2 linked regions of the Prochlorococcus marinus str. MIT 0918 genome follow. The protein of the gene in region 1 interacts with the protein of each later gene in a pairwise test. Links are inferred from orthologs where the notes say so. Each region holds a gene or a part of one and is shown on either strand. Other genes may lie near its edges. The genes, in order: O5636_RS06465 and O5636_RS03005.

The links.
Region 2: the proteins of O5636_RS06465 (region 1) and O5636_RS03005 interact in binary tests that used the Escherichia coli proteins (3 or more experiments, as listed by UniProt). The link is inferred for Prochlorococcus marinus str. MIT 0918 from one-to-one orthologs.

The regions. Positions count from the first base shown.
Region 1 is NZ_CP114780.1:1,169,081-1,178,254, forward strand. What follows is about bases 3,249-6,141. They hold O5636_RS06465 (DNA polymerase III subunit gamma/tau), read left to right. Parts: upstream 3,249-3,794; coding sequence 3,795-5,489; downstream 5,490-6,141. Other genes in these bases: clpX (ATP-dependent protease ATP-binding subunit ClpX), read left to right, coding at 3,249-3,719; O5636_RS06470 (glycosyltransferase), read right to left, coding at 5,500-6,141. Outside these bases: tig (trigger factor), read left to right, coding at 127-1,545; ATP-dependent Clp endopeptidase proteolytic subunit ClpP, read left to right, coding at 1,603-2,253; more of clpX, read left to right, coding at 2,367-3,248; more of O5636_RS06470, read right to left, coding at 6,142-6,810; O5636_RS06475 (SpoIID/LytB domain-containing protein), read right to left, coding at 6,857-8,383; rpmI (50S ribosomal protein L35), read left to right, coding at 8,491-8,688; rplT (50S ribosomal protein L20), read left to right, coding at 8,750-9,097. UniProt on the Escherichia coli protein: Part of the beta sliding clamp loading complex, which hydrolyzes ATP to load the beta clamp onto primed DNA to form the DNA replication pre-initiation complex.
Region 2 is NZ_CP114780.1:553,799-572,159, reverse strand. The notes cover bases 6,794-10,810. They hold O5636_RS03005 (DNA polymerase III subunit alpha), read left to right. Parts: upstream 6,794-7,094; coding sequence 7,095-10,610; downstream 10,611-10,810. Other genes in these bases: O5636_RS03000 (PAM68 family protein), read right to left, coding at 10,617-10,810; gatA (Asp-tRNA(Asn)/Glu-tRNA(Gln) amidotransferase subunit GatA), read left to right, coding at 6,794-7,022. In the rest of the region: O5636_RS03050 (ABC transporter ATP-binding protein), read right to left, coding at 1-312; O5636_RS03045 (DUF3288 family protein), read left to right, coding at 395-700; trpD (anthranilate phosphoribosyltransferase), read left to right, coding at 823-1,848; carA (glutamine-hydrolyzing carbamoyl-phosphate synthase small subunit), read left to right, coding at 1,888-3,033; O5636_RS03030 (STAS domain-containing protein), read left to right, coding at 3,117-3,464; O5636_RS03025 (Mini-ribonuclease 3), read left to right, coding at 3,461-3,877; 23S rRNA (guanosine(2251)-2'-O)-methyltransferase RlmB, read left to right, coding at 3,877-5,115; O5636_RS03015 (DUF1816 domain-containing protein), read left to right, coding at 5,268-5,498; more of gatA, read left to right, coding at 5,559-6,793; more of O5636_RS03000, read right to left, coding at 10,811-11,003; rpsO (30S ribosomal protein S15), read right to left, coding at 11,040-11,309; Holliday junction branch migration protein RuvA, read right to left, coding at 11,376-12,053; O5636_RS02985 (cAMP phosphodiesterase), read right to left, coding at 12,073-12,459; O5636_RS02980 (DMT family transporter), read right to left, coding at 12,487-13,377; dnaG (DNA primase), read left to right, coding at 13,508-15,565; O5636_RS02970 (serine hydroxymethyltransferase), read right to left, coding at 15,602-16,063; and 3 more genes. UniProt on the Escherichia coli protein: DNA polymerase III is a complex, multichain enzyme responsible for most of the replicative synthesis in bacteria. This DNA polymerase also exhibits 3' to 5' exonuclease activity. The alpha chain is the DNA polymerase catalytic subunit.

The sequences.
Region 1 (9,174 bases):
AAAGAATGAGATCTATCTAATTTAGAAAAAATGTCCAAAAATAGATAAAAGACAAATAGCTTTGGATAGATGGCCTTACTCTTATTTAGTGTAATAGGCCAATGAGCCAAGATTTTTATCTAACCAATGAGTAATTCTCAATTAAAAATAAAAACCAAACCCCTCCCTAATAGTCGTTTAGCAATTGAACTTGAGGTTCCTGCGAAACAATGCAAAGCAAGCTACGAAGAGGCACTATCCACATTATGTAGATCAGCCAATATACCAGGTTTCCGCAAAGGAAAAGTACCAAAGGCAGTTATTCTTCAACAAGTTGGTGCTATGAGAATCCAAGCGTCAGCATTGGAAAAACTTTTAGAAAAAGTATGGAAACAAGCTCTAGACGAAGAATCAATTAAACCACTCTGTGATCCAGAACTAGCTAATGGATTTGACAAAGTCTTAGAAAACTTTAATCCTGAAAAAGCATTGTCTATTACCTTAGAAACAGATATCTCACCTACACCGAAATTAAAAACTACTAAAGGTTTAACTGCAGAAGTAGAACCAATTAAATTCAACACCAACAAAGTTGATGAGCTTATAGAACAATCAAGAAAACAATTAGCAACTGTTGTTCCAATTGATAACAGAGCTGCAAGTCATGGAGATATTGCTGTAGTGAGTTTTAAAGGTACTTTTGTCGATGATGGCAGTGAAATAGAAGGAGGGAGTGGAGAGGCTATGGAGATCGAATTAGAAGAAGGGAAAATGATCCCTGGGTTTATAGAAGGAATTTATGGCATGAAAATCAATGATAAAAAAAGTTTAGAATGCATCTTCCCAAAGGAATATCAAGATGAAAAAGCGAAGGGAAGAAAAGCCAAATTTGATATTGAATTAAAAGATCTAAAAACTCGTGAACTACCAGATCTGAATGATGCTTTTGCAAAACAAGCAGGTGATAAAGAAACCATGTTAGAGCTAAGAAATGATCTTACAGAACGTCTGAAAAAAGATAATGAAAACTTAAATCAAAAAAAACGTCAGGAATCAATATTAAATAGCTTAGTGGAACAATTAGAAGTTGAACTACCAAAATCGTTAATTGATCAAGAAGTAAGAAATTTAATTGAAAAAACAGCTAGAAATTTTGCTGATCAAGGTATTGATGTTAAATCAACATTTACTCAAGAAGTTGTTAATTCTCTTATGGAATCTTCCAGACCTGAAGCTGAAGCCAATTTAAGGAATAGTTTTGCACTGAATGCGTTAGCTGATGCTGAAAATATTGAAGTAGAGCCTCAAGAGCTTGAAAATAAATTAGAAGAAATAAAAAAAGAACTTGCATCTCAATCAAATATTGACCAAGACAAATTACGTACCATTGTTGCTGATGATCTACTTCAAGAGAAATTATTTAAATGGCTAGAAAAACACAATACGATTATTGAAAAAAAACCAAAAAATAAATCAACCAAGTCAGAGAAAAAGTCAACAGAAAAGAAAACACCAAAAAAATCTCAAAAAACAAACACAAACAATGGGAAAACAACTAAAGATTAAAGCGAATCATAAAATCTAATTATAGGATTATTTAAATAACAGCCTGGAACCATCAAGGTGATTAACACACACTGCGCACATCCTATTCAAAACATATGGAAAAGCGACCGACCCAGTTCAGGCCCAGGAGTTCTGCCAACAGTCATTGAACAATCAGGGCGAGGAGATAGAGCATTTGATATCTATTCAAGGCTTCTTCGTGAAAGAATTATCTTTCTTGGAACTGACGTAAATGATCAAGTAGCAGATGCATTAGTTGCGCAAATGCTGTTTCTTGAAGCTGAAGACCCTGAAAAAGATATTCAGCTATATATCAATTCTCCTGGGGGATCAGTAACTGCAGGTCTGGCTATCTATGACACTATGCAGCAAGTAACTCCTGATGTAGTTACCATTTGCTATGGCTTAGCTGCAAGTATGGGAGCTTTCCTATTAACAGGAGGAAGTAAAGGGAAAAGACTTGCATTACCTAATTCAAGAATCATGATTCACCAGCCCTTAGGAGGCGCTCAAGGTCAGGCTGTTGAAATTGAAATTCAAGCAAAAGAAATTCTTTTTCTTAAGGACACTTTAAATACTTTGTTAGCAAGGCATACTGGCAAATCTGTCGAAAGAATTTCTGAAGATACTGATAGAGACCACTTCCTTTCTCCCCAAGAAGCGGTTGAATACGGCCTGATAGATAAAGTTATTACCAGTCTCAACTAAATAGGAATCGTTACGGAAAGCTGACTAATCATCAATTCATGACGATCCTATAGATAAGAGCTGATCATTCTTAATCAGATCCAACAACCAATCCTGGAACCCTTTCAGAAACGATGGCAAAATTCGAAGCCCATCTTAAATGTTCATTTTGTGGCAAATCACAAGAACAAGTGCGCAAGTTAATTGCTGGACCAGGAGTTTATATATGTGATGAATGTATCGATTTATGCAATGAAATTTTAGATGAAGAGCTATTAGAAAATCCTGGAAAATCAAAACCAGTAGGCAATGAGAAGATTCCCAGCAATTCTCCAATTCCATCAACACCAGCTCCTACACTTTCATCTATTCCAAAACCTATAGAAATTAAAGAATTCTTAGACAAGCAAGTAGTAGGACAAGAGGATGCCAAAAAAATTCTTTCGGTCGCTGTTTACAACCACTACAAACGTCTAGCCTGGACAGGTAATGACAAAGAGGAAACAGACCTTTCAACAACTAAACTCCATAAATCAAATATCCTTCTAATAGGGCCAACTGGTAGTGGAAAAACTTTATTAGCACAAACCCTTGCGGAACTACTTGATGTACCATTTGCCGTTGCAGACGCTACTACACTGACCGAAGCTGGCTATGTAGGTGAAGATGTAGAAAATATTCTTTTAAGACTCCTTCAAAAGTCTGATATGGATATTAATCTCGCCCAAAGAGGAATCATATATATCGATGAAATTGACAAAATTGCTCGTAAAAGCGAAAACCCTTCTATCACAAGAGACGTATCAGGAGAAGGGGTTCAACAAGCATTACTAAAGATGCTTGAAGGAACAACAGCCAATGTTCCTCCACAAGGGGGCAGAAAACATCCTTATCACGACTGTATTCAAATTGACACTAGCCAAATATTATTCATATGTGGTGGAGCTTTTGTTGGCTTAGAAGATATAGTTCAAAAACGATTAGGACGAAATTCTATAGGTTTTATGAATTCTGAAAATCGCACGCAAAAATATAAAAATTTAGAAGGAGAAAACAAACAATTACTAAGCAATTTAGAACCTGATGATTTAGTTAGATATGGTCTTATTCCAGAATTTATTGGAAGAATGCCTGTAAGTGCTGTATTAGAGCCACTTAACGCAGAAGCATTAGAAGCAATCCTAAAAGAGCCTAGAGATGCAGTAGTCAAGCAATTTATTACTCTTATGAGTATGGATAATGTGCAACTCAATTTCGAAGATAATGCAATTAAATGCATCGCTCAAGAAGCATTTAGAAGAAAAACTGGTGCTAGAGCATTAAGAGGAATTGTTGAGGAATTAATGCTAGACATTATGTATAGCTTGCCTTCTCAACAAGGAATAGACAAATGTACAGTTACAAAAGAAATGGTTGAATCTATTACAGGGGGAAAAGTTGTTCCTCTACCTGAATCAAATAAAAGGTCTAAACAAGAATCTGCCTAAATAAACTATCGAAAAACTCAGCTTCTAAAACAATTAATTTTCTAGTCTTCTAATATTTTTGACCTATTAAGCAGCATGATTTCCAATTACCAACCGCTGCATCATAAATATCGTCCAAAGCGATTTGATGATCTTGTAGGACAAGAATCAATTGTATCTACACTTAAACAAGCAATAAATACTAATCGGATTGCACCTGCCTATCTTTTTTGTGGGCCTAGAGGTACTGGAAAAACTTCCAGTGCAAGGATTTTTGCCCGTTCTTTAAATTGTTTAGCAAATAACGGACCAAATATTAATCCATGCGGCAAATGTAGCGTTTGTATAGAAATTACTAATAGTATCGCTTTAGATGTGATTGAAATAGATGCTGCTTCTAATACTGGTGTAGATAATATTCGAGAATTAATCGAAAAAGCTCAATTTGCACCTGTTCAAGCTCGTTGGAAAGTATACGTAATTGATGAATGCCATATGCTTTCGAATGCAGCTTTTAATGCATTATTAAAAACCTTAGAAGAACCTCCATCACAAACAGTTTTCATATTAGCCACAACTGATCCACAAAGGCTTTTACAAACAATTTTAAGCAGGTGTCAACGTTTTGATTTTCGTCGTATTTCCTTAAGTTCATTAACAAATCATTTGCAAATGATTGCTATTAAAGAAGAAATTAATATTAATAATGAATGCCTTAGTTTAATTGCTAAACGTTCTGCTGGTGGGCTGAGAGATGCAGAAAGCATGCTAGATCAATTAAGTCTATTACCACCACCAATAAACTTGGATTCAGTATGGGAATTACTTGGAGAAGTTCCTGAAGAAAAATTACTAGAGCTTGCAGCTTCTTTAGCAATAAAAAATCCAAGTAAATTATTAGAAATACTTAATAAATTAATAGATGATGGTAAAGAGCCAATAATAATTCTTCAAGGAATCGCGTCTATACTTAGAGATTTAGTAGTAAGCAAATCTATAAAAAATAAAGCTCTATTATGCAATATATCTAGCAACTCTCACGATAAACTAGAAGAAATTTCCTCAAAAATAAATTTGGAAGATATTTTACGGTGGCAAGCTTATCTGAAAGGTTCAGAATCACAAATTAGATTAAGTTTACAGCCAAAGCTATGGCTAGAAATTTTACTTTTAGGAATGCTAAATACACAACCTAATAACAATCAAGCAACCCCCATTAAATCTCGAAGTATCAATGAGAAATTAAAACCTGTTTCAGAAGAAAAACCTTCAGATTTGAATAATCTAATTGGGATAAAAAAAACTATTGTTCCAGCTGAAAATAATGTATCGCAAAATGAATTGTCAGATACTTGGAAACAAATACTTTCTAACGTTGGTTTACCTTCAACAAAAATGCTTTTATCCCAACAAGCCAAACTTACAACTTTAACAAAAAATCAAGTCATAATAAAAGTATCAGAGAATTGGATAGGGATGATTCAAAGTCGAAAAAGTATTATTGAAAAAGCGATTAAAGAAACACTAGGAGAAAGTAAAGAGTTAATTCTTGAAAAACAAATAAATCTAAAATCTATGAACGGGGAATTAAATAGTATTGAATCAAAAGTAGAAAAGAAACAAATATTAAATGAACAAAAAATGGATTCTAATCAAGAGTTAACGAAAAAATTAGAAGGTAAAGATAATGAATCAAAGAAAACAATCAGTAGGGAAGAATTAGTTTCAGAAGAAACAGAAAATTTTGCAAATTTTTTTAATGGAAAGATTATTAATTTAGAAGATGAATAAATAATAATAACTAAAATCCTTTATGAGTGGTTTTTAACCAGATCAATTTTTTTGATCTAAATGCCATATTAATTGTGATTAATGGAATTACAAAAAACCAATGGGATAAATAAATAATAAACATTAATAAGTTTACAAAATGAGGAGAAGGAATATTAGGGCCAGATGAGTATTTTTTCGCACCACGAAAACAAGCAAATCCTGAAATAGTAAATGCAACCAAAGATAAAGGCCAATATAGAGGCAGCGTTTTTGTCACAAGTGCAATGAATAAATCAAAAAAAGATATGACAGGCAACGCATATTGCAATAAAAAGAAAGCAATTAAATCAATAAGTTGAACAATAGTTAATTTCTTAGATATCAATAAAGACCAATAATCAAAAAAACGCTGCAATCCACCTTCAGCCCAACGTTTTCTCTGTCTCAATAATGCTTGAAGAGATTCAACACCCTCCTCTGTTACAGGAGGATTCCAAAGAATTCCTATAGAAGCTCCAGAGATTAAAAATCTAAAACTTAAATCCAGATCATCAGTAACTGTTTCCTCATTAAATCCCCCACAACTATCTAATGCGATTCTATTTAAAAGCTCCCCGTTACCCCTTAATTCAACAACACCATTGATATTCTGTCGCCCTTCTTGAATAACAGCATCCATGGCCATTTCCATCGATTGACAACAAGTCAGAAAATTCTTCTGAGAATTCACAACAGCTTTTCTTAATTGAATAGCTGCCAAGCTCCCTTCTTTGGCAACCGGCATCAATCGCAGCAAAATATCTGGAGGGAAATCTGCATCTGCATCCAAAATAAAAACCCATTCTCCGCTTAATTTTTGTAAGGCATAATTCAATGCTCCTGATTTTCCTCCTCCCGACGAAGGAGCTCGATGAAGGATTTTGATATTTGAAAATGTTTGGCTCTTTTCTTCTAAAATTGATGCAGTATTATCTTGGCTGCCATCATTAATAATGCATATATTAATTTTTTCTTCTGGATATTGAACATTAGCCAATCTATTAATTAATTTTTCTACTACTGTTTCTTCATCCCTAGCTGAAACCAAAACATCAACAGAAGGTAAATCTTCAGCTGGTATCGAAGAATATGTAACGGCTGAAGAGATACTTGCTCGAGAACGAGCCAATAAAACAACTCTTAATCCATAACTACCTAATAAAAACAAAAACAGTAATGCTGGAAAAAGTCTGTATGGTGCATCAAATGAATGAGGTAAAGCCCCAGCAAAAGCACATGCAAATAAAAATAAGCATGCCTTGCCTCGTCGGTTTTCTCCAGTTACTCGAGCTAAGGCCATGACATTCCCGAGGTTTAGAAAAAGACTCTAAGAGGTCTTCTCAAAACTATTCAAAAGATTCATATGTTGTTCCTGGGTAATAATGCTTAAGAATCTTCTTGGTTGTCCATCCTCTATGGGCTAAATCAATTGCACCAGCTTGAGATAAGCCAGCTCCATGACCAAAACCTCCTCCAATAAATTGCCAAGAACCTTCTTCAATTTGTTCAACATAAAAAAGCGTACTAGGCAAATTTCTCAGATTTCTTCTAATAGCATCTAATCGAAGAATAATTTTTGAATTTTTTTTGCTTCCTTGAATCTCCAATGCTAAAACTCTGCCACTAGTACCCCGTTTTAAAATATTAATAGTCTTAGGTAGAAACGTAGATAAGTTTGTTAAAGCCAATTTTTCCTTAATTTCTTCTGCTTTTAAAACTCTTTTCCATCTAAAAAGGCGATGATTATTACCAAAAGCACCATCTCGTTTCTTTAAGAGCCTTTGTATCTGAAAATCTTCATTTAAAGGCAATGAAAACTGCTTCCGCCAGCGTGTCGACCCATCTAAAAAGGTTTTAAGATAGGGTAAAGAAGCCATAGACCATGCCTCATTGCCAGCAGCACCTACCCCTCCATTTGTAGCATGATATACAGCATTAATTGGTTGGCCATTCCAACTAAGTATCTTGCCAGCAGTTGATGAAATAGCTCTAGCAACTGCATCATTAGATTGATTAGGATCTTTATAAACCTGACACTGAGTATTGCTACATAAATGATATCCATCAATTTCAAAACGCTTTCTATTAGAAATAGCCCATGTTCTAGCCAAAACTGCTTGTGCAGCTAATGCTGCAGGGGGAGATGAACTCCCAATTTCATGAGGTAAAACTCCAAGTAAATATTTCTCAATAGGAACCTTTTCGATTAATGACCAACTTCCATATGCATCAGGTTTCAAATAAAAAGGTCCTGAATACAAGCCTCCCTTCCAAAACAAACCATCAGGAGCAAAAATTTCTAAATCTCCGGAAATTAAAAAATCAATTGAACCAAGTTTTAAGACTGGTTTAACCTTAAAGAACACATTTTTCTGGACAATTCGAGAATTAAAATTTTCAGGTATATTATGTCCCTCAGAAATCCATACCTCCCAGTCAGATGGATAGGCAACTAGGCTTGGAATCCCCTCTTGCCTTAATAATTCTGAAACCCTCTGAGCGGATTCAAAACTTGCAAATGGACCAATAACCTGCCTAACAAATTTTAGAGGCCTTTGCAGATCAACTCTTTGCCAACTTATTGTTATTTGAGCTGCTTTATGCGTCAAACCCTTGGAATCTTTCAAAAATATTGGCCTGCCAGGACTAACTAACTTCAAATCTGCTGCATGAGACCCATCCAGACGTGGTTTACCTAAATATGTTTCCAAGCTAACTAACAGTTCCTGAGAGTCTTTAAAAGGTAATGGTTGAGTAGTTGAAAAATGAGTTGGCAAAATTTGAGCATCCTCGGCCCTATATTCATAATTACTAAAATCAAGCAGCAGCAATAAACTACAAAAAAATACTTTGGGTACAAAAAAACTGTTCATCAACCTCATAAAAATTAAATCAGCGAAAACAATTAATTAAAAATCAATTTTGCCTAAGGCAGTGTTAGGAAGTAATGTGTTGGATTGTATTAGTGTATTTGCCAAAAATGCCTAAACTAAAAACTCGCAAAGCTGCTGCAAAGCGATTTAAAGCAACAGGCACTGGCAAGTTCATGCGTCGCAGAGCTTTCCGGAATCACTTGCTAGATCATAAGAGTTCTAAACTCAAACGCCATCTTGCAACAAAAGCCGTTGTTGATGAACGTGATGCAGACAATGTGAGCTTAATGCTCCCATATAGCTAAACACTACTTTTAATAAAGAAGTAATCGTTACTTCTATCCATTGTTTTTTGATCTTTTAGTCATGTCACGCGTTAAAAGAGGAAATGTTGCTAGAAAACGGCGTAATAAAATTCTCCGATTAGCAAAAGGCTTTAAAGGAAGCAACGGCAGTCTTTTTCGCACTGCAAATCAGCGAGTAATGAAAGCACTTTGCAATGCTTACAGAGATAGAAAGCGTCGTAAACGTGACTTCAGAAGATTATGGATCTCAAGAATAAATGCAGCAGCAAGGTTAAATGGAATGAGCTATAGCAAATTAGTCGGAGAGCTCAAAAAAGCAAATATTCAAATTAATAGGAAAATGTTGGCTCAATTAGCTTTAATTGCCCCCCGCAACTTTGAACAAATCGTAACAGGGTTAAAAAGTTAAAACTTTAACAAGCAATTACAATAAAATTCTAAAATAATAGTCTATATATTCTACGCAAATGTGCATAGCCACTAAAA
Region 2 (18,361 bases), 610 kb from region 1 along the record:
TTGTATGAGCATATGATCGAAAAGTCTTTGTCTTAGATTTACTTCTACTTGCCTACCAACTCCGAATACCAGTTGCCTAGACAAAAGTCGAACTAAACCCATAACTGTTGCAAGGATAATTATCCATGCTGATTTGCTTAGTACATCGTTAAAGGAAAATCCTTCTTTTAAGGCATCTATGATGCGACGAACTTCAAAAGGTATTGCTACGCTTAGTATATTTACAATTATTAGGCTCACTCCTCCCAATATCAAAGTGTTTTTATGAGGCCTTAAATATCTTTTTATTAGATCAATCCTAAAAACTGCCATGATTTGAAAACTCTAATAATTAATCTATATCGGTAAGGATGAAAGTTGATATATTAGTTTTCTTAAGTAAGGCTTTTGCTTAATGGAAGGACAGAACCATCCACTGTACATAGTAGATCGTGAACACCTAAACAGATTGATATCTAAAGACATGCCAGAAGACGAAGACTTGCTTAACATTGCTAGGTTGTTAATGAGATATGAGGGCTTCCCTGGAGCCAAGGATATTCAATTGGATATAGCTAAAATTTTAAAATCTTGGGGAATGACTCAGGAGACACTTAATTCTAAAACAAGAGATATTTGGTCAAAAGGGTATAGACCTTCTAATTATGCAGATGAGAATCTAGGGTCAAGTTTTGATACATCAGATAATTCTTCAAGTTGATTTTAATTGGATAATTTCTTTCTCTTAAACTCTTTTATAAAAATTTTTCAGGTAAGAGTTAGAAATATCTCTATGATTTGGCCCAGAGTGCATAGCACCTGACTTTTCTTTGAGCGTATTTTATGTCGACTGTCTCTTGGCCAAAACTACTTGAAAAGGTTTTATCAGCTGAAGAACTGAATTCATTGGAAGCCAAAACTCTTATGAATGCCTGGCTCAAGGAAGAACTTTTACCTGTACAAACAGGAGCTTTTTTAACTGCTTTAAGAGCTAAGCCTGTTTCAGGTCTAGAGCTTTCTACTATGGCTGAAGTTCTTAGAGACGCATGTGAATATTCTTTGAATCTTTCTGAATCGTTTTTGGTAGATACATGTGGTACAGGGGGGGATGGAGCAGATACTTTTAACATCTCAACAGCAGTGGCATTTGTTTCTGCTGCTTGTGGAGTAACTATTGCTAAGCATGGAAACCGAAGTGCAAGTGGAAAGGTTGGTTCTGCAGATGTTCTTGAAGAACTTGGGATAAATTTAAATGCGCCTCTTGAATTAGTTGCTAATGCTATTGAAAAGACAAATATTACATTTTTATTTGCACCTGTTTGGCATTCTTCTTTAGTTAATTTGGCTCCATTAAGAAAAAGCCTAGGAATAAGAACTATTTTTAATCTGCTTGGACCGTTAGTAAATCCATTTCGTCCTAAAGCGCAAGTGTTAGGTGTCGCGAAACAAGAATTGCTAGACCCAATGGTAGTCGCAATGAAAAACCTTGGCCTAAAAAGAGCCGTAGTTGTTCATGGAGGAGGAGGTTTGGATGAAGCATCTCTCGAAGGCAGTAATGATTTTAGATTTCTTGAAAATGGCCATATAAATTCCAAAGTGATTAATATCAAAGAATTAGGGCTTAAACCTGTATCAAATGATGAGCTTAAAGGTGGCTCATTGATAACAAATAAAGAGATTCTTCAAACTGTTTTGCAAGGTGAAGGCACCCAAGCTCAAAAGGATGTAGTAGCCCTTAACACTTCTTTGGTTTTATGGGCTTCAGGAGTTGAGATTGATATAAGTAAGGGAGTGAAAATAGCTTTAGAATCTATGGAATCTGGTAGGCCTTGGGAAAAATTTAATGAGTTAAAAGGATTTTTAGAATAAATATTTTTAGAATGACAAGTTTTTTATTATTATTTTAATATGACTACTTTTGAGAAAGACGATGCAATTTTGCTTTTATCTGATGGCACTTTAATAAAAGGAAAGTCTTTTGGAAGTAAAGGTACTGTAATAGGTGAAATAGTATTTAATACTGGCATAACCGGATATCAAGAGGTTTTAACTGATCCAAGTTATTTTGGGCAATTAATAACATTTACATACCCTGAACTAGGTAATACTGGAGTGAATTCTGAAGATAATGAATCTGATTCCCCATATGCAAAAGGTGTTATCGTAAGAAACTTTGCTCGAACACCTAGTAATTGGCGTGCAAATATCACTTTTGAAAAATGGCTTAAAGAAGAGAATGTTGTTGGCATATATGGTGTTGACACAAGAGAACTTGTAAGGCATTTAAGAAGCTCTGGAACTATGAATGCTCTTATTTGCTCTGAATTGAAAGAAGTTTCTTTGTCTAGTTTGTTAGAAAGAATTCAAGCTGCTCCTATCATGAAGGGACTTAATTTAGCTGAAAAAGTTACTACGACAAAGTTTTACAAATGGGACACAACTGCTATTCCAGAATTTGATAAAAGATTGAAATTGGAACCACAAATTCCTTTTAAGGTTGTAGCTATTGATTTTGGGATTAAACGATCAATTTTGAACCGGCTTGTAGCACATGGCTGTGAAGTTGTTGTGCTGCCTTCGAATGCAGGCTATAAAGATGTATTGGATTTAGAACCAGAAGGAATCTTCTTTTCAAATGGACCTGGTGATCCAGCTGCTGTTAAGGAAGGAATTGATTTAGCTAAAAGATTAATTGAAGAAAGAGATTTACCTATGTTTGGCATATGTCTAGGCCATCAAATCTTAGGTTTGGCTCTAGGTGGTAAAACTTTTAAATTGACCTATGGACATAGAGGTTTAAATCATCCATGTGGCATAAGTGGCCGTGTTGAAATTACTAGCCAAAATCATGGCTTTGCTCTTGAAGCAGAATCATTAAATTCAAACAATGTAGATATTACTCATTTAAATCTTAATGATGGGACAGTAGCAGGCATAGCAATGTGTAACAGACCTGTTTTCGGGATTCAATATCACCCAGAAGCCAGTCCAGGGCCTCATGATGCAGATTATCATTTTGCACGTTTTGCTGAAGTAATGTCAGAACGACGTTGAATCGTGGTTGACTTGCTCATTGATAACTACACTTCTTTTGAGAAGCATTAGGGAGGATTGGTCCCATAAACGATTTACAACGATTGACCGTTTCTTTGCGGGGTGGGTCTGAGAAAAAGAAAGGCTGTTTGGTTTTTTATTTCACTGGACAGCTAGATGCTTATTCAGAGAAGCAATTTACAAATTTTGTTAATGAAAAGTTCACCGCAAATAAATTGCCCGTTGTCTTGGATTTAACAAAAATTGATTTTATAGATTCTTCTGGATTAGGAGTTATTGTTCATTTTGCTAAAACTTGTAAGAAGGCTAAGAAATCTCTTGGTGTTGTTGGTAATGCAAGAGTTGTTCAAACAATAAAACTTGTTCGTCTAGAAGATTATCTTCATTTGTCATCAGACTTAAGTAAGGCTCTTAGCCAAGTTGCGGCTTGACTAATTGGATTCGATCTTTACAACCATCAGGTTCTCCTGATGATCTAGGACCTATTCAATTAGCTTGGTTAGGAGATGCCGTTTGGGAGATGCATCAAAGACTTCGCCTATGTCAGAAACCAGCTAGAGCAAAAGATCTTCATGATTTAGTTGTGACTAAGGTTAAGGCGGAAGCACAAGCAGAAGCCCTTTCATCTTTAGAGATTCATTTAACTGAAATTGAAAGAAATTTTGTTAAACGAGGACGCAATCGAGTTTGTCGTGGCTCTCGTAAGATAAATATTGCTATTTATGGAAAGGCAACTGGATTCGAAACTCTAATCGGATGGTTGTTTTTAAAAAACCCAATTCGCCTTGCACAATTATTGGATCAATTAGATGCAATTCAATCTGATAAACCTTTATTAAAATAATGAGCTTTAAAGATCGCCGGGGCAGAAAAACATCTCGATCTTCTTCAATAGAAGGTAGGAAATATCGTGGCAACCCTTCTTCAATGAGTTGGCAAGAAACCAATAAAGATCAGTCACAAGGAAAAACTTATAGAAAAGCTTCAAGAGCTTTTAGCGAAAATTTTGTTGATAATGAAAATCAAAAAAGAGACTTAAGGAATAAGAAAAATAAATCAACTTCTAATCAGAGCTTCTCTAGTCCTACAAGAGAATGGGGCCGCGTACAATCAAAAAGAAATACAGACAGATTTTCTAATAATTCCGAAGAGGTAAAATATTTTGATAGACGAAGAAAACCTATTTTTCAAAAACACCAAAAAGAAGGATTTATCAATAAAAATCAAAATCATGAGCGAGAAGAAGAAAAGACTGTTTTTCACAATGAGTCAAATGATATTTTTTGGGGTAGGCATGTAATTCAGTCAATTCTTGAGTCTGGTAGGCCTATTCATAGAATTTGGTGTACTGGTGAGATTAGAAGCTCACCTCGTTTTTTTCAACTTTTAAAAGATGCCAAATCTTTAGGTGTTCTAGTTGAAGAAGTTTCTTGGGCAAGATTGGCTCATTTGACTAGTGGTGGTGTTCATCAAGGCATTGCTCTTCAAACAGCAGCATCTGAGACTTTTGACTTAAAGGCTTTGATAGAAGGGTGTAGTTCTTTAGACGAACCTCCTGTTTTGATAGCTCTTGATGGTCTTACGGATCCTCATAATTTAGGTGCAATAGTTAGATCTTCAGAAGCTTTAGGAGCTCATGGAATTATTCTTCCTCAAAGACGAAGTGCAGGATTGACAGGATCTGTAGCAAAAGTAGCTGCAGGTGCATTAGAACATTTACCGGTTGCAAGAGTAGTTAATTTGAATAGAGCTATTGAAGAATTGAAGAGAATTGGATATACAGCTATTGGTTTGGCAGGAGATGGTGATAAAACTGTTAATGAAATTTCGTTTGATGGCCCATTAGTTCTTGTAATAGGGTCTGAAGATAAAGGTCTTTCTCTTCTTACAAGAAAATATTGTGATGAACTTGTAAGAATTCCTTTAAGAGGGGTGACATCTAGTTTGAATGCTTCAGTAGCAACATCAGTATTTATGTATGAGATTGCTCGTCAAGGATGGATGAAAGACCTTTCAGGTCAGGCTCCATCTCCTAAGTTGCTAAGAGCAAAATTGACAACAAAACCTTTAAAAGACTATTAGAGGGTTGCTATGAACAACCTTAAATTATAAAGACAACGTTATATTTTAAAGTTGAAAAATGCTTGATTGATCATTTATATAAAAAAAAACTAAATTTATCATTAGATTTTTTATATCAAAGTAGTAACATAAGAAAAGATCTTTTATAAATTATGGGCCCAATTAGGGCATTTCGAAGCATAGGTAATAGTTTTGGTTTGGCCTGGTGGGCTCGAATCGAAACTAATAATCCTGCTACCACTTATTGGTTTGGACCTTTCTTAACCAAGAGAAGTCTAAAAGCCAAGATGAAATTATTTTTAAATGATTTGTCTGGCGAAGGAATAGGGTCTATCAATCACAGCTATGTTCGCTGTAGAAGAGTTGAACCTTTAACTTTTTGAATTTATCTTCTCTTTGTTTAGATAAGATAGTTTCATATATTAAGTATTTCGGATTAAATAATGACCATAGCTAAATGGCGAGAAAGATTGATCAAGGGAGAAGTGTCTTCTCTTGAACTTGTAGAGAAAAAAATTTCTAGAATAGAAAAACTCGACGGTACTATTCATTCTTTTTTGTATTTACACCATGAAAGAGCGCGGAAATTAGCTTCTCAAATAGATGAAGCTAGAGCTGCTGGTAAAGAGTTACCTCCTTTAGCAGGTATTCCTATAGCCATTAAAGATAATCTATGTACTAGAGGTATACCGACTACATGTTCAAGTCGAATATTAGAAGGATTTATACCACCATATGAATCTACAGCAACCGAAAGACTTTGGAAGTCAGGAGCAATATTAATAGGAAAAACAAATTTAGATGAGTTTGCGATGGGAAGTTCTACAGAGACCTCGACTTTTGGAGCAACTTTTAACCCTTGGGATACTACGAGAGTCCCAGGTGGGAGTTCAGGAGGCAGCGCCGCTGCTGTTGCATCGGGTTTGTGCGTAGCTTCTTTGGGATCTGATACTGGAGGCTCGATACGGCAGCCTGCTTCTTTTTGTGGTGTTGTAGGACTAAAGCCTACTTACGGTAGGGTTAGTAGATGGGGTTTGGTAGCATTTGCGAGTTCATTAGATCAGATCGGCCCTTTCGCTAATAATGTTGCAGACTCTGCAGAACTTTTACAGGTTATAGCAGGAAAAGATCCTAAAGATTCAACATGTTTAGATGTTCCAGTCCCTGACTTTACAGAGCATTTGTCTGCCTCTATATCAGGTTTTCGTGTTGGACTGATTAAAGAATGTTTTAACCAGAAAGGACTTGATTTAGAAGTGAAGGAATCGGTTTTAAAAGCTGCTGCTCACCTTGAATCTCTTGGAGCAGAGGTAATAGAGGTTTCATGTCCTCGTTTTATTGATGGAATAGCTACTTATTATGTAATTGCACCCTCAGAAGCCTCAGCAAATTTGGCTAGATACGATGGAGTGAAATATGGTTTTAGAGCGGACAATGAAGATTGTCTGTCTTCTATGACTTCTTTTAGTAGAGCTAAAGGTTTTGGCAGCGAGGTTCAAAGAAGAATTTTGATAGGCACTTATGCATTGTCTGCAGGGTATGTAGATGCTTATTACAAAAAAGCACAACAGGTGAGGACTTTAATAAGACGTGATTTTGATAATGCTTTTCAAAATGTTGATATTCTTTTAACCCCTACGGCTCCTACTACTGCTTTTGCTGCAGGGGCACATGAGAATGACCCTTTGTCAATGTATCTTTCAGATCTATTGACTATTCCAGCTAATTTAGCTGGGCTCCCAGCTATAAGTCTTCCTTGTGGGTTTGATAAAAAGGGATTGCCTATTGGTCTTCAACTAATATCAAATGTTCTTGAAGAACCCCGTTTATTGCAAGTAGCACATCAATATGAGCAAACTGCTCATGTAATGGGTTCTGCACCAGCCACAAATTTAATACCTTCTTAATATCTTGCACTATATGTAGCGTTATGTGTGAATAAAGAGGCTGTATATTTAGTGTCTTAGTAGAATAGAGTAATGGCATTTGTACCATTACATAATCACAGCGATTACAGCCTTTTAGATGGTGCTAGCCAGCTGCCATTGATGGTTTCACGAGCAAAAGAGCTTGGCTTCCCCGCCTTAGCTCTTACTGATCATGGCGTTATGTATGGGGCTATAGAGCTTTTGAAATTATGTAAGAAAGAAGGAATCAAGCCAATTATTGGGAATGAAATGTATGTGATTAATGGTTCAATATCCAACCCACATCAGAAAAAAGAAAAGCGGTATCATCTTGTAGTTCTTGCCAAAAATGCTGTTGGATATAGAAATTTAGTCAAATTAACAACAATTAGCCATCTTCAAGGAATGAGAGGGCGAGGGATTTTTGCGCGAGCATGTATAGATAAGGAATTGCTTATGAAATATAAAGAAGGTTTGATTATTTCTACAGCATGTCTTGGAGGTGAAATCCCTCAGGCTATTTTACGCGGACGTTTTGATGTGGCAAGAGAGGTTGCAAGTTGGTATAAACAAACTTTTGAGAATGATTTTTATCTTGAAATACAAGACCATGGAGCAATGGAAGATAGAATAGTTAATGTTGCGATGTCACAACTATCTAAAGAGTTAAATATAGAATTAATAGCAACAAATGATGCACATTATTTGAGCGAAAATGATGTAGAAGCACATGATGCATTGCTTTGCGTACTAACTGGTAAATTAATTTCAGATGAAAAGAGATTACGTTATACAGGAACAGAATATTTGAAGTCTGAAGCTGATATGAAGAAATTGTATCTTGATCATCTAGATGAAAAGATAGTTGCAAAAGCCGTAGCTAATACTAAGATTATAGCCGATAAAATTGAGGAGTATTCAATTCTTGGTGATTATAAAATGCCTACTTTCCCCATACCAGGTAGTAGAACTTCCATTGAATATTTGTCAGAAGTTGCTCAGCAGGGATTACTAGAAAGACTGAATTTAAAAAATATCGATTTAGTGGGAGAAGATTACACACAAAGATTATTCAATGAACTGAAAATTATCGAGCAAATGGGATTCCCTACATATTTTCTTGTTGTTTGGGATTATATAAGATTTGCTAGAGAACAATCTATACCTGTAGGACCAGGGAGAGGTTCGGCAGCAGGATCATTGGTGGCTTATTCACTAGCGATTACAAATATTGACCCTGTAAAGAATGGGCTTCTATTTGAGAGGTTTTTGAATCCCGAAAGGAAGTCTATGCCTGATATAGACACTGATTTTTGCATAGAAAGACGTAGTGAAGTAATTGACTACGTCACACAACGTTATGGAGAGGACAAAGTAGCTCAAATTATCACATTTAACAGAATGACTTCTAAGGCTGTTTTGAAGGATGTTGCAAGGGTTATGGATATTCCTTATGGAGAAGCAGATAGACTTGCTAAGTTGATACCTGTAGTTCGTGGAAAGCCTGCAAAGCTTTCTGCAATGATAAAAAAAGATTCACCAAATACTGAATTTAGAGATAAATATCAAAAAGACCCTTTAGTAAAAAAATGGGTTGATTTAGCTATGCGTATTGAAGGGACAAATAAGACTTTTGGAGTTCATGCTGCAGGAGTGGTTATAGCATCTGATCCATTAGATAATTTAGTACCACTTCAGAGGAATAATGATGGGCAAATAATTACACAATATTTTATGGAAGATATAGAATCTCTTGGACTTTTAAAAATGGACTTTCTTGGATTAAAGAATTTAACTATGCTAGATAGGACAGTAAGTCTTGTCGAAGAGTCTATAGGAGATGAAGTTAACCTAGATGAATTAGTTATGGAAGATAAAGAAACTTTTGACTTGTTATCAAGAGGAGATTTAGAAGGTATTTTTCAGCTTGAATCTAGTGGAATGCGTCAGATAGTTAGAGACTTAAAACCATCATCATTGGATGACATATCGTCAATTTTAGCTTTATATCGACCAGGTCCACTTGATGCAGGGCTTATACCTAAATTTATAAATCGTAAGCATGGTCGAGAATCAATTGATTTTCCACATCCGTCTTTAGCACCAATACTTGAAGAGACTTATGGGATCATGATTTACCAAGAGCAAATTATGAAAATAGCTCAAGATCTGGCTGGTTATTCCTTAGGACAGGCAGATCTGTTGAGACGAGCTATGGGAAAAAAGAAGGTTGCTGAAATGCAAAAACACCGAACTTTTTTCATTGAAGGAGCAAGTAAAAACGGAGTTGATTCTTCGATAGCTAATAATTTGTTTGACCAGATGGTTCTTTTTGCCGAGTATTGTTTTAATAAGAGTCATTCTACTGCTTATGGAGCAGTTACTTATCAAACTGCTTATTTAAAAGCGCATTATCCCGTTGCCTATATGGCGGCATTGTTGTCAGTTAATGCTGGCTCAAGCGATAAGGTCCAACGATATATCGCTAACTGTAATTCTATGGGGATAGAAGTTAAACCTCCAGATGTTAATTCATCTGGTATAGATTTTACTCCTAAAAACAATCACATCCTTTTTGGACTAACAGCTATAAGAAATCTTGGAGAGGGTGCTATTAGACAATTAATTAATTCAAGAGAAGATAAAGGTCCTTTTCTTTCTTTAGCAGATTTATGTGATCGAATACCTATTAATATTTTAAATAGGAGATCCCTCGAAGCATTAATTCACTGTGGAGCACTTGATTCATTTAATCAAGAATCAAATCGTGCACAGTTGATTAAAGATTTAGATTTAATTATTGATTGGGCCTCTTCCCGTGCTCGGGATCGTTTAAGCGGACAAGGTAATCTTTTTGATTTATCAATTGGCTCTTCGAATCAATCAGGTCAACCTGAGGCTGTTTGTCCCCCAAAAGGAGCTTTAGTTAGTGATTATTCTCCAACTGAAAAGCTAAGACTAGAGAAAGAATTACTTGGTTTTTATTTGTCTGATCATCCTCTTAAACAACTCTCTTCACCAGCCAAACTTATTGCTCCGATTGGTTTAATTGATTTGGATGAGCAAAAAGATAAATCAAAAGTAAGTGTAATTGTAATGATTACAGATATGCGAGTGGTTAATACTAGAAAAGGTGATCGAATGGCTATTTTACAGCTAGAAGATTTAACAGGTTCTTGTGAAGCTGTGGTTTTCCCAAAGAGTTATATGAGGCTCTCCGATCATTTGTTAACTGAAGCTCGATTACTTCTTTGGGGGGGAGTTGATAGAAGAGATGAAAAAGTTCAATTAATCGTTGATGACTGTCGTTCAATAGATGAAATGAGATTTGTATTAATAGATTTATTACCTGAGCAGGTTGGTAATATTGAATACCTACATCGTCTGAGAGAATGTATATATAAACATCGCCCTTCAAAGGATGAGCTTGGAGTTAAAGTTCCTGTTGTTGCTGTAATTAAAGATTATAAAAAGAACAAATATATTCGCTTAGGCCATCAGTTTTGTGTGAAAGACCCTAATGCTTTAATTGAGTCCTTGAATCAAATATCCTTTAATGCAACTTGTAGTAAAAGCTTGGTTAATTAAACTTTTCTATTCATTTGAAGGATTTACAGGTTTAAATGCACTACGCATCTTTTTAATATTTGGTCGAATATTTTCGAAACCTAATAAGCTCCCTGATGCTTCTTCCCAACTTGCGGAAAGAATTCCATAGCTTAATCCAAATAGACCTGTTAAAAAAAAGATTGCTGAGCTTGTTAGGGTTATTGATGGAGGAACATCTGTTATCCCTTTGATAATTAACCAATAACTTAATATAAATACCCCCATGCCTAAAAAAGTAGGTATACCTGTAGTAAAGGCTATTCTCCTTGCCATTCTGTTGGCGACTTCTTTAGGTATAGATGATTTGCGTACACGCTTAGGGGCAATATTGGATGAACTTACATTCTTTTTTTTAGTATATTTTTCTGTCATGTTGTTTTTATGAGGTTTTTTAATTTAGTCAGCCTATTAGCCTCGAAGACCAAGTTTGCTAACGAGAGCATTGTATCGATTTAAACTTTTGCTTTTTACATAACTAAGAAGTCTTTTCCTTTGGCCAATCATTTTTAGTAATCCTTGCCTAGAAGAAAAATCATGGAGATTGCTTTGAAGGTGTTTGCTGAGTTGAGTGATCCTTTCGCTTAACATTGCCACCTGTACCTCAGCAGAGCCTGTATCAGTCCCGTGAGTTTGGTGTTTGTTGATGATTTCTTGCTTTGCTTGAGTATTGAGCGCCATGTTTGTAAGGAGGATTTACTGTTGAAATGCTAAATAATTACCTAATCTAACTCCTTGACCACCTTTCTATCCAGTCTCTTTATTTATTAGAACAAGAGTTTCTTTGAGAAGGGTCTCGAAATCAAGGCTTTTTGGTTTAGTCACTTTTTTTTCTTTTCCTGATTTAGTGGATCTTAATTTAATCGATAATGATTTTAGTGCTGTTTCAATTTCCGAGTCTTTATAATCTATATTTAATAAAGCACTTTTTACTTCATCTATAATTTCACTATTTATATCCTCATCTAAACTAGAGCAACTTTTCTGTTGTAGATCAACTTCATCTTTTATAAATTCAGAGAGTTTATTGTTAAGTTCGATTATAAGTCTTTCTGCAGTGCGTTTGCCTACTCCTGGAGATTTTGTAAGGTGAGCACTGTCTTTTTGTACAATTGCTAAGACTAATTTTTTGGCATGGTTGGCTTCAAGAAGTGCTATTGCAAGTTGAGTTCCTACTCCACTTACACTTATTAATTTCCTAAAAACATCCCTATCAGCTCTGTCAATAAATCCAATTAGAGTTGACCCATCTTCACGTTGTACATGATGAATCCATAGAGTCAATATATTTGAACCATTAAGTAATTTAAGATTTCTACTTAAAAGTTGAATTTCATAACCAATACCGGAACAATTAAGTATTACTCCTACCCGAGCTCCATGCCTCCAGTGCTCAATTGTTTCTCCCTTTAGCCAGCTAATCATAAGCGGTTTTTATATCAAATTAACCTCCATCAATCGAACATCCAATCATTGCACCTGCTGCTCCTCCTGCTGGGACGGCCCACCATCTGTCTTTACCTCGTGTGCCAGACATAGTTAGCCCTGCTCCGAGCAATCCTCCTATCAGTGAGCCTTCTTTACAGTCATTATTGTCAACATCTTGAGGTATCGCACCTTTGTAGTTTGCTGATGAACCTTTGCATGGTACTTCTACTGTCTCATTCCAACTTTTTACATAGCCAGGAGATTTTTCTGTTCCAGGAAAATATTGCTCTCTATATTCATTCCTTGTACATGTTCTAGACCTAGAGAATCCTGCTTGAGATTCATTTGCAAGTGCAGTTGAGCAGAAACTTAGAGAACAAGCTAGTGCCAGTAAAAATTTCATAGCGTCGATTACCTTTGTTTTATCTTATTAGAAATTTGGTAAATCGCTTAAAGATATTAATGTTGCCAAGAGAATACATGCAGCTCCTATAACTAAATAAAGTGTTACAGGCTCTGAGAAAAATATGGTACCCCAGAGTGAGGCGAAAAAAACTTGAGAATAATTTATCGACCCTGCATGTCCAGCAGGCAAGAGAGAAAGACCTTGTGTAATCAATAATTGCCCCAGCTGAGTAAAAACACCTATTCCTAAAATCCATATCCATTCATCCCCTTGTGGAATAACTCCTTGCTGAAATAAGAATGGCAAAGTTACTGGGATTGAAATTAATGGAAAATAAAAAACAATTACTAAAGGATGCTCGGATTTTGATAACTTACGCACTGTTACATATGCAAGCGCAGTAAGGAATGCGCCACCTAAAGCAATACCTATTGGCAAGAAGGTAAGATTCTGGGATGAAGGACTTGTCCAAAGTGGGTGAACTACAACTTGTATACCTATCCAACCAAGAATTATCGCAAATATGATTTTACTCCTTATTTTTTCTCCTAGAAATGGCCAAGCTAATATTGCAGAAAATACTGGATATGTATATTGAATTATTGTTGCTGCTGCAAGTGATAGTGATTCGACCGCTTTAAAAACACAAAATAATGCAGCTGTTCCTATCAACCCTCTAGATATAAGTAATTTTTTATTTGCCCCCCAAGGATTTATATCATCCTTTATCATCATTAATCTTGTAGTTATTATGCTGAATAAAGACCTGAAGAAGATTAGCTCTGCAACAGGGATTCTCCCGTTGAGTTGCTTGATGCAAACTGTCATCAGGCTGAAGGCAAGAGCACTTCCTATTAAAGTAAAAACACCATGAGTGTTAATTTTTTGATTCTCTTTACTTATTTGTAGGTTCATAAGGCTATAAGGATTTTATTTTTAGTGCGAGAATTATTTGATTTAATTGCTTAGATGTCTTTTGCGCACATTTAAATAAAGTTCTCAATCCTATTTAAATCCATTACTGTATGTACTTCATAATTGCATAATGAGAAACCTACGACTCCATCAACGTACTTTAGATTCTGTTAAGGAAAGAGCTGATATTGTAGATGTCGTAGGAGAACATGTTGTTTTAAAGAAAAAAGGTAAAGAATTCGTTGGGATTTGTCCTTTTCATGATGACAGCAGGCCTTCCATGACGGTTTCTCCTGCGAAGCAGATTTATTATTGTTTTTCTTGTGGTGCTGGAGGTAATTCTATTAAGTTCCTTATGGAACTTAATAAGCAGAGCTTTGTTGAAGTTGTTCTTGATTTGGCGAGAAAATACCAACTTCCAATTGAAACTTTAGAAGGCGCTCAGCAGGAACGTTTACGTCAAGATCTTTCAAGAAGAGAAAAGCTTTTTAAAATTCTTTCGCTTACAAAAGGTTGGTTTTGTAATCAATTACATCATTCAACAGGATCTCAAGCGTTGGAATATTTGCAAAAAGATCGTCGCTTGAGTAAAGGAACAATTGATGGATTTGAACTTGGTTTTGCTCCTAATAGATGGGATGGACTTTTGAGATATATGGTTGATGTTGAGAATATTTCCACTGATTTACTAATTGCAGTTGGTCTTATTGTTCCGCGGAAAGGGAAAGATGGTTTTTATGATCGTTTTAGGAATCGTCTTATTGTTCCAATTCATGATCGACAAGGGCGTGTTATTGGATTTGGTGGACGAAGTCTTGACGGATCAGAACCTAAATATTTGAATTCACCAGAAACTGAGATTTTTGAAAAAGGAAAACATCTCTTTGGATTAAATAAAGCTGCCGATACAATTAGAAAAGTTGATAAGGCAATAGTTGTAGAAGGGTATTTTGATGTCATTGCTCTCCATGCAGCTGGCATTAATAATTCAGTTGCAGCTTTAGGCACGGCTCTTAGTAACCAACAGATTAAACAGCTATGTCGTTGTAGTGATAGTAAAAGAATAATACTTAATTTTGATGCAGATAGAGCAGGGATTTCAGCTGCAAATAGAGCTATAGGAGAAGTCGAGCAGCTTGCTATGCAGGGTCAGTTGGAATTAAGGATTTTACAGCTTCCTTCTGGTAAAGATCCAGATGACTATCTTCAAGAGCATTCAGCGTTTGACTATAAAACTCTTATTGAGAAGTCTCCTCTTTGGATTGATTGGAAAATAGATCAGGTATTAAAGGGACTTGATTTAAGCAAAGCTGATCACTTTCAGAAGGCTGTTAGTGGATTAGTGCAGTTATTAGGTAAATTGCCTCAGTCAGCTTTACGTTCTCACTATTTGCAGAAGGTGGCTGAGCTTCTAAGTGGCGGTCAAGCGCGGTTAGCTTTGCAATTAGAAGAAGATCTTAGAACACAGATAAAAGGACAAAGATGGCATGGCCGGGCTAGTCGATTTGAGTTGCCTAGTGAGACATCTTTAAGGGAACGTACGGAAGCTCAGATTTTCAGGCTTTATTTGCATTGTCCTAATCATCGGGCTTCTATTCGTATGGAATTAAGACAAAGAGAGCTTGAGGATTTTGCTCTTCACCATCATAGATTGCTTTGGGTTGCGATTAGCGAATTAGAAGAGGCGATTTTAGGCTCTACTCTTCTAGAATCAATTGCTCGAGGTGACAACAAAGGAAATGAGTTGTCAGAAATTGATCTTCCTGAAAAACTTTTAGACCAACTTGTTTCTAATAACAATATTGCGCTTAGTTCTACGCTTACATGCTTTTTAGAACTTAATGAGTTTCAGTTGGTTTCTATAGAAAACCCTCTTCTTCAGTTACAAGGGACATTAGCTGTTTTAGAACGTCAGAAATCATTAAAACGATGTAGACACTTAATTGAGGCTTGGAGCGGGCAAAGATTAGAGACTCTCGAAACCTGCCTTTCTGTACTTATTGAGCAAGAGAAACAACAACCTACTGAGAAATATGATATGGAAAGTAAAATCAATGAAATGTTTGAAAGATTAAATATTGAGGCCCTAACATTTCAGGAATTATATTATACAGAACGTAAACATATTCTTTATTTAGATCAACAAAGATGCTCTCTTGATCAAGGTAAAGAAACTATTACAGCATAATTTTTTTAGCAGTTTATTTTCTTTTGATTGATTAAGTTAAAAACAAAACCTTTTTAAAGCAGATATTATTTTCCTTGGGTTGTCTTCCATTGAATAAGCTTCATACTCTAATTCTGGATTACCTACTAATTGAACGGAAGCTCTTAAAGCATTTAGTTTGTAAGGGCTTATTTCTTGGCCTTTACTGCTATTAATTAAATTATCATCATTACATTCCTGAGCAATATGTACAGATTCGTGCCTTAATGCTCTTCTTATCATTAGACCAGTTTTGAAAGACCCCCCGGTTGCATTGTCCTTAGCAAAATTGTAGCCACCATAGTCTTTAGCATTTTTTGTACATATGACTACTATCTTTTCCTTTTTTTTTAAAAAACCAAAGAATTTATTATCTATAAGACATAAAGGACTGTTCTCTACTATCTTGTAATTAGCTTTTTGAATTAAGTCTAATATTTTTTCTTCTTTTGAGTTAAGAAATATAAGGAATTCCAACATGTTGTTTGCAATCTTGATATTTGCTTGTACTTATAATACTTGATCTTATTGCTTTTATAGAAAGTCATGCGATTACAATGGGAATTTCTTTAAAACGTGTTGTTGCTGAAGCACTCAAATGTTTACGACACATTTCCCAATCTTTATTTGCCCCACATATTGCCCAATTGATTGTATTTTGTCCATAGCGTTTGTTTAGCCTATCAATTACCTTCATTAGGCATTCTTGCCTTAATTTATGTTCAGCACTATATTTTGAAAATAAATTTAGCTGAAGAGAGTCCTCACTTAGAAGGTTCTGCATGATTACACCTGCTTTCATTAGTAAGCGATTAGAATGAAATATTTGTTTTGTTAGATTAAGACTCGCAGATAAAAGTAGTTGCGTATCATTGCTAGCTATATTTAGATGTTGACTTGCTGATTGACTATAAAATGTTGATGTATAATGGCTAGTGCGAGTAAATATGGTAATAGTGTTGGCTTGTAATTTCTGACTTCTTAATTTTTGACTTGCACGTATTGTGTGAATTGCTATGGCCTGACGCAAATCTTTTATATTAGTTATAGGGTGGCTAAAGCTTCTGCTAACACAGATTTCTTTCTTTGCTATCGGTTTTGTTGAGAGTTCTAGACATGTTTTTCCTTTTAATTCATGTTGTAAACGTATACCTGTTATGCCAAACTTCGTTTTTAGTAAATTTTTTGGCATGTCTCGAAATTGCTTAACATTATTAACTCCTTGTGATCGACACCAGTACGCTAATTTTTTCCCAACCCCCCAAACATTTTCTATTGCAATCTTTTCAAGCCAATCATCTTGATTAACAGCTACCTCCAAATCAAATATACCCGCATAATCTGACATTGTTTTAGCTATATAGTTTGCTAGTTTTGCTTGGCTTTTTGTTGAGCCAATTCCGATGGCTATTGGTAGACTTAAGTTTTGGTAGATTAATTCACGTAATTGTTGTGCCCAAAATTTGAGATCGTGATTAGAAGGTCTCTGTACTTTTACAAATGCTTCGTCAATTGAATAAACCTCTACTTCTTCACAGTTAGCTTTTATGAGATTCATTAAGCGTTGACTCATGTCACCATATAGTGCGTAGTTTGAGCTTCTTATTTCAACATCAAGTGTTTTGAGCTTATGACGTATTTTGAAATATGCCTGTCCCATTGAGATGCCAAGTTGCCTTGCAGCAGCATTTCGGGCGATGATGCAACTATCATTATTTGACAAGACTACTAATGGTCGGCCATGTGTTGATGGATCGATGCTTTGTTCGCATGCAGCATAAAAATTATTACTATCAATTAGTGCTATTGCCATAAATCCTTTTAGTTACTTATATGGCCCAGGCTATGAATAGAATATATTGCTACTCCCCAAATTTGGACATTGTCGTGATGACGTAAATCAATTGATGGATAATTAGGGTGTTCTGCTTCTAGGTAGGGAATCCCTTTTTGATAAGTTAATTTTTTCAGAGTAAAAGATCCATCAATTATTGCCACTACAATTCGGCCTGGTTTTGGATCTAGACTACGATCAACGATTAATAGATCCCCATCTAATATCCCTGCATTGCTCATTGATTGACCTTTTACTCGAAGGAAAAAGGTGCTTGATGGATGGCGTATTAATTCCTCATTTAAGTCAATACCTATATCAATGTAGTCATCAGCGGGTGAAGGAAAGCCTGCTTCGATATGCTCTTGCATTAAAGGAAAGACTTTTTTTGACCTCTCAAGCTGGGAAGGGCTTACTCCTTGGACAAAAAGCATAGCTTAATCAGTACTCATGTACTAGTATAGTATATGTGTAGGTCTTCGTGTGGTTGTGCGCTACTAGTTGACTTATTCCCTGTGATAAGGGCCCCTGTTGGCAATAGTTGTTGCTCTATATATTTGCTCTAAAAGTAAAAACCTTGCTATCTCATGAGGGAAAGTCATGGGAGAGATGCTAAAGCAATAATGAGCAAGGCTCTTGATGTCAGGTGATAAGCCATCAGGGCCTCCAATAATAAAGGCAATACGTTGGGATCCAAGCTTTTGTAGCCGATTTGAAAAAGCAATAGAAGTTAAAGACTCACCTTCTTCGCTAAGAGCAATTAATAATTCATCCTGCTTTAGTGAAGAGCGAATAGCTTGTGCTTCTTTATTGATATTGCTGTCTTTTATTTCAGTAATTAATAAACCAGGAAGCCTTTTTATGTAAAGATTAAGAGCAGTTTGTATCCATGACTTACGAATTTTTCCTACAGCAATAATTCGATACCGAGATGGGTTGAACAC